2 linked regions of the Luteolibacter flavescens genome follow. The protein of the gene in region 1 binds, or shares a complex with, the protein of each later gene. Links are inferred from orthologs where the notes say so. Each region holds a gene or a part of one and is shown on either strand. Other genes may lie near its edges. The genes, in order: accB and accD.

Region 1 (3,023 bases):
CCGCAGGTGCACTACCCCGTTTCATCGGACGCGTGGTTCGAGGTGATTCACCGGCCGGACGCTCACAACCAGAACGTGCTGGCCGACGAGCGGGTCATGGTCACGCGGCTGCACTGGCGGGGCTGGCGCGTGCTATTCACCAGCGATGCGGGGCTTGCCACCGAGCGGGCAATGCTGCGGGCGGGCGGGGATCTCCAGGCGGACGTCATCGTGGCGGGCCGGCATTCGCAGGATGACTCGCTCGGGGACGACTTCCTCGCGGCGGTGCAGCCGCGCGCGATCGTCGCCGGTCACGCCGATTTCCCCGAGGCGCAGCGCGTGCCGGAGGACTGGATGGCCGCCTGCGAGAGCCGCGGGATCCGCGTCTTCCATCAGGGACACACCGGAGCAGTGACACTGGTCGCGGAGGAAGACGGCTCGCTGGTCATCCGCGGCTTCCTCGATGGCGCGGAGCTGAGGCTACGCAGGTGAGGCGGATTTCCTCAGCCGCAGGCCCTGCAGGGTCTTGCCCTCGCTCTCCCAGAGGAGCTGGAAGTCCGTCTTCGGGTAGAAGAAGGCATCCTCCGGCCAGTCCAGCCGCTCGAACTTTCCGAAGGCCACCACCTTCTCCTCCGCCCACTCGAAGTACTCCGGGTGGTCCGTCTTGAAGAGGAACTCGCCGCCGGGCTCCAGCAGGTCCCAGATGGCCTGCAGGAAATCCTCCTGAATCAGCCGCCGCCGGTGGTGGCGCAGCTTCGGCCACGGGTCCGGACACAGCAGGTGCAGCCGGGAGACCGACTCGCGCGGCAGCAGCCACTCCGCCGTGTAGCGGCTCTCCAGCCGCAGCACACGGGCATTCTCCAGCCGCTGCTTGCCGATGCGCTTGCAGACCTTTCTCACCCGGCCGAGCAGGCGCTCCACGCCGATGAAGTCGCGCTCCGGATACTGCGCCGCCATTTCCAGCAGGAACTTCCCGTCGCCGCAGCCGAGGTCGATCTCCAGCGGCCGTCCCTCGCGGACGAGCTCGTGTTTCTCCAGCCGCCGGAAGTAGTCGGCGGGCACGAATTCCTGGGGCTCGGGGATGCGGGCAGGGCGCTGTGCTTCCATCGCGCAGTGTTTCCAGCCCGTCCCTCGCACGTTTTCAAGGCTTTCTTGGTGCTTGGAACTTCTTACTTCGCGCTTCTCCGCTCCGGGTTCCCGCTTGACGCTCTTTCCTGCCATTCCCTACCCTCCGCAACCGTGGCGCTGGCACCCATGCCGCCCCGGCTCTCCACCACCTAACCGCTTTCTCACCGCCGTGGACCTCAAGGAAATCCGCAAGATCGTCGAGCTCATGAACGAGCACGGGCTCACCCTCTTCGACATGTCGAAGGAGGGCTTCCACCTGAAGCTCCGCAAGGGTCAGGACCTTGAGTCGCTGCGCGGCCTCCTCGGCAGCCTGCCTGCCGCGGCCCCGGCCTACGCGCCCGCACCGGTCGCCGCAGCTCCCGTGGCTGGCCCTGCCGCTGCCACGCCGGCTGCTGCTCCCTCCGCCGATGGCGAGGCGATCACCTCGCCGATGGTCGGCACCTTTTACCGCAAGCCCGGCCCGGATTCTCCGAATTTCACGAATGTCGGCGACGTGATCAGCGAGGGCCAGACGCTCTGCATCATCGAGGCGATGAAGGTGATGAACGAGATCAAGGCCGAGAAGTCGGGCACGATCACCGCGATCCTCGTGGACGACGCCACGCCGGTGCAATTCGGCGACGCCCTCTTCCGCATCAAGTGACGGCTCCGCGATGGTAGATGGCGGATGGCAGATAGAAGCCGGTGCCGCCTTTGTCACCGGGCTCGTCCTAGGGATCTACCATCCACCATCTCCCATCCAGCATCTACCCACTCATCCATGTTCAAGCGCGTCCTGGTCGCCAACCGCGGTGAAATCGCCCTGCGCATCATCCGCGCCTGCCGCGAGCTCGGCGTCGAATCCGTCGCCGTCTACTCCGAGGCAGACGTCGATTCGATGCACGTCCACCTCGCCGACCACGCGGTCTGTATCGGGCCCGCGCCGAGCAAGGAGAGCTACCTGAAGCCCGACCGCATCATCGCCGCCGCCGAGATCACCGAGGCGGAAGCGATTCACCCCGGCTACGGCTTCCTCTCGGAAAACGCGCGCTTCGCCGAGATCTGCGAAAGCTGCAATCTCAAGTTCATCGGCCCGTCCGCGAAGGTCATCTCGACCATGGGCGACAAGGCCACCGCCCGCGCCACCGCGCTGGCAAACGGCGTGCCCGTCACCCCGGGCTCCGGCATTCTCACCGATGCGAAGCACGGTCTGGCCGAGGCGAAGCGCATCGGACTGCCCGTCATGATCAAGGCGACCGCCGGCGGTGGTGGCCGCGGCATGCGCCCGTGCTTCAAGGAGGAGGAATTCGAGTCCCTCTTCAAGGCGGCCTCCGGCGAAGCCCTCGCGGCTTTCGGCAATGGCGAATGCTATCTGGAGAAGCTGGTGCTGAATCCCCACCACGTGGAATTCCAGGTCATCGCCGACAGCCACGGGAATTTCATCCAGCTTGGCGAGCGCGACTGCTCCATGCAGCGCCGGAACCAGAAGATCATCGAGGAGTGCCCCTCCCCGCTGCTCGGCCCCGAGCTGCGCGCCCGCATGGCGGAGGCATCCGTGAATCTCATCAAGAACATCGGCTACGAGAACGCCGGCACCATCGAGTACCTCGTCGATGAGAAGGGTGAGAACTTCTACTTCATGGAGATGAACACCCGCATCCAGGTGGAGCATCCCGTGACGGAAGAGGTGATGGGCTGCGAGCTCATCAAGGAGCAGATCCGCATCGCCGCCGGCGAGCCGCTCTCCGGCCACGTCCTGAATGCATCCCCGCGCGGCCACTCCATCGAGTGCCGCATCAATGCCGAGGACCCCTTCAACAACTTCTGCCCCAGCCCCGGCAAGATCGACATGTGGTATGCCCCGGGCGGCAAGGGCGTGCGCGTGGACACCCACGTCTACTCCGGCTACTCCGTCCCGCCGAACTACGACTCGATGA
Region 2 (3,314 bases), on another replicon or contig:
ACCGCCTCGCTGTGGCTGCCCATAGGCCTGCACTTCGGCTGGGTGGTCGGCTTTGGCATCTTCAAGTCCGCCACCTGGGCGGTCGGCGGCCTGCCGGAGATCACCCGCTGGTTCGTCGGCACCACCCTGCGCGAGGGCCTCCTGCCGCTGTCCGTGGTGGCTGTCACCGGCGTGCTGGTCCACATCATGACCCGCGTGCCGGAACCGCCCGCGAGCTATCGCAGCTAGCCGGATAGGAAAAGCTCACCCGCCATGGGCACGCCGCATATCGTCAGCAGCGCCGCATGGCGAGGGTGGGGGAGGCGGGTGCTGGACATGGTCTATCCCGGCCGCTGCCACCACTGCGCCGCCGGCTTGCCCGCCGGTCGCTCGCTCTGCGATGCCTGCGCGGCCGAGCTGCCCTCCCTGCGCGAGCCCTTTTGCCTGAAGTGCGGCGAGGAATTCGAAGGCCACGCGGCGTCCCTCGACGATTGCCCGAACTGCCGCGGGGAAAAGCTCGCCTTCGACTTCGCCCGGCCCGCCTTGCCCCATCACCCGCGCCTGCTGGAAATGATCCACGGGCTGAAATACGGTCGCCACATCGAACTGGGGGAAGAGCTCGCCCGCCTCGCCGCCCGCTCCTTCCAGGACGATCCCCGGCTCTCCCCCGCGCTCGCGGAGCGCTGGCCGCTCGTCCCCGTGCCGCTCCACCGGCGGCGGCTGCTCTGGCGACACTTCAATCAGGCCGAGGAAATCGCCCGCCCGCTCGCCGCGCTTACCGGCCTGCCGATGTGCCGCGCCATCGCCCGCACCCGCCCGACCGACAGCCAGACCAGCCTGACGCGCGCCCAGCGGCTGCAGAATCTCCGCGGGGCCTTCGACCTCTCCCGGGAGGGTGGCCGCAGCCTCGCCGCTGGAGTGCCGTCCGGCGCGATCATCGTGGACGATGTTTTCACCACCGGGGCCACCACCAGCGAGTGCGCCCGCGTTTTGAGGAAGGCGGGCATTCAAAAGGTGGTTGTCGTCACCGTCATGCGCGGCTAGCGTCGCCGCCTCCCGCACGGCAGCGAGCCGGGCGAAAGCCGCCAGCAAGAAAGAACGAATCTCCATGGGCATCTTCAACAAGCCACCTCTCCGCGGCGCACGCGGTCGCGACAGCATGCCCGAGGGCCTCTGGACGAAGTGCCCGGACTGCGGGGCCATGCTTCACACGCTGGAGCTGAAGCAGTTTCACCAGACCTGCCACCACTGCGGCCACCACTTCCGCATGGATGCCATGGACCGCATCGCCCTGCTCGCCGACGAGGGCACCTTCGAGGAAACCGACCAGGATCTCGTCTCCGCAAACCCGCTCGGCTTCGCGAACTACCGCGAGAAGATCGAGGGCATGCGCGCGAAGACCGGCATGAATGACGCCGTCGTCACCGGCCGCCTTGCCATCGGTGGCCAGCCCGCCGTCATCGCCGTCATGGATTTCAAGTTCTTCGCCGGGTCCATGGGCTCCGTCGTCGGGGAAAAGATCACCCGCGCCATCGAGCTGGCCATCGTGGAAAAGCGCGGCGTCATCATCGTCTCCGCCTCCTCCGGCGCCCGCATGCAGGAGGGCATGCTCTCGCTCATGCAGATGGCGAAGACCTGTGGCGCGCTCGCCCGTCTCTCCGAGGCCGGCCTGCCCTACATCTCCCTGCTCACCGACCCCACCACGGGCGGTGTCACCGCGTCCTTCGCCACCATCGGCGACATCAATCTCGCCGAGCCGAAGTGCATGATCGGCTTCGCCGGCCCGCGCGTCGTGAAGGAAACGACCCACCAGAACCTGCCTCCCGGCTTCCAGACCGCCGAGTTCATGCTCGATCACGGCCTCGTGGACGCCATCGTCCCGCGGGACAAGCTGCGCGACAAGCTCGCCCAGCTCCTGTCCTTCATGATGCCCGCCGCCTGATGGCGGGGGAGTGGACGGCGGCTGCTCTGCGTGGTAGAGGTTTCCCATGAGCGAAAAGCCGCAGGCCCTGTTGGATGCCGTGCTGTCCCTCGACCCCGAGGCCCGGCGCTGGTTGGCAGAGGCCTTGTGGGAAAGCTTTGATGATGACGAAGCGGTTCTGCAAGAACTGGACACCCGTTGGAACTCCTTGGGAGAGAATCCTGATTCTTGGGTCAGCCATGACGAGGTGGTGAAGCTCTTGAAGCGGAGATGATTTACTCTCAGGGCCAAGGGCCCGGCCATCCCTCAGCCCGGGCCATCGGCCCGGGTATGGATCGCCGCACCGTCGGCGGCCTAAAGGGCCGCGATAGGGGAAGTCGCCGCCTCACCATTCACGTCGCTTCCCACCCCGGCGATGCCTCTTCTCTCCATCGGCACTTATCGCCCCCATAGGTGATCCCTCGCCCCTCGTTCCGCCAATCGGCCTACCTCTTCGCCTAGGATCATGATTTCGCTAAACCAAACGGCCTCACGGGACCGTTATTGAGCCATCACCAGATCCATGAAGTTCCGTCCCCTGATTCTACTGCCCTTGGCAGCCGCCCCATTGCTCGCAGACGTCCCGGAAGCCAAGGTCGAGACCGGGCACTCCGCGTCCGATGCCGGATTCAAGTTCGACTCCATCCTCCCTCCGGCCACGAATGACGCCGCCACCGGCGCGAAATTCACCGTCGTCTCCGGCACCATGGACCCGAATTCCGGCGGCCTCGCCGTGCTGAATGACGGCAAGATCCCGAGCGGCGACGACGAGCCGCGCGCCAATTTCTTCTTCGCAGGCCAGGGCGGCCGTCTCGCCCTCGACCTCGGCAAGGACGTCGATATCGCCTCGCTCGCCACCTACTCGTGGCACAGCGGCGAGCGCTCCGCGCAGAACTACAAGCTTTACGCCGCAGCCGGTGACGCGAAGGCCCCCGCCGCAGGCGAGGACCCGGCCACCGTCGGCTGGGTGGAAGTCGCCACCGTCCAGACGCCCGCCGACCGCACCGGCCAGCACGGCGTGACCATCTCCTCGAAGAAGGAAGGCGCGCTCGGCAAGTACCGCCACCTCCTCTTCGACATCAAGCCGAACCAGGACCCGCGCGGCTTCGGCAATACCTTCTTCAGCGAGATCGACGTCGTCGAAGCCGGCGGCCCCGAGCTCACCCGCTACAAGGCCCCGGAGAAGCAGCTCACCACCTTCGAGACCGAAGGCGGCGAGTTCAAGATCATCCTCGACTCCACCGCCAGCCCGGACCTCCTGCCATGGTTCAAGGAAAAGGCCATCCCCGCCCTGCAGGAGTGGTACCCGAAGGTCGCCCACCTCATCGTCATCCCGGGCAAGACCCCTGAAGCGCCGAAGACCTTCCGCATCGAG

Evidence for each region.
Region 2: the proteins of accB (region 1) and accD are in contact, whole or in part, in a solved structure (PDB 8UXZ), measured with the Escherichia coli proteins. The link is inferred for Luteolibacter flavescens from one-to-one orthologs.

What each region holds. Positions count from the first base shown.
Region 1 is NZ_JAPDDS010000002.1:109,245-112,267, reverse strand. What follows is about bases 305-3,013. They hold accB (acetyl-CoA carboxylase biotin carboxyl carrier protein), read left to right. Parts: upstream 305-1,276; coding sequence 1,277-1,750; downstream 1,751-3,013. Other genes in these bases: accC (acetyl-CoA carboxylase biotin carboxylase subunit), read left to right, coding at 1,868-3,013; trmB (tRNA (guanosine(46)-N7)-methyltransferase TrmB), read right to left, coding at 460-1,086; OKA04_RS03960 (ComEC/Rec2 family competence protein), read left to right, coding at 305-471. Outside these bases: more of OKA04_RS03960, read left to right, coding at 1-304; more of accC, read left to right, coding at 3,014-3,023. UniProt on the Escherichia coli protein: This protein is a component of the acetyl coenzyme A carboxylase complex; first, biotin carboxylase catalyzes the carboxylation of the carrier protein and then the transcarboxylase transfers the carboxyl group to form malonyl-CoA.
Region 2 is NZ_JAPDDS010000008.1:229,403-232,716, reverse strand. What follows is about bases 5-3,004. They hold accD (acetyl-CoA carboxylase, carboxyltransferase subunit beta), read left to right. Parts: upstream 5-1,087; coding sequence 1,088-1,921; downstream 1,922-3,004. Other genes in these bases: OKA04_RS15650 (basic secretory protein-like protein), read left to right, coding at 2,463-3,004; OKA04_RS15655 (addiction module protein), read left to right, coding at 1,968-2,174; OKA04_RS15665 (ComF family protein), read left to right, coding at 253-1,023; OKA04_RS15670 (CPBP family intramembrane glutamic endopeptidase), read left to right, coding at 5-228. In the rest of the region: more of OKA04_RS15670, read left to right, coding at 1-4; more of OKA04_RS15650, read left to right, coding at 3,005-3,314.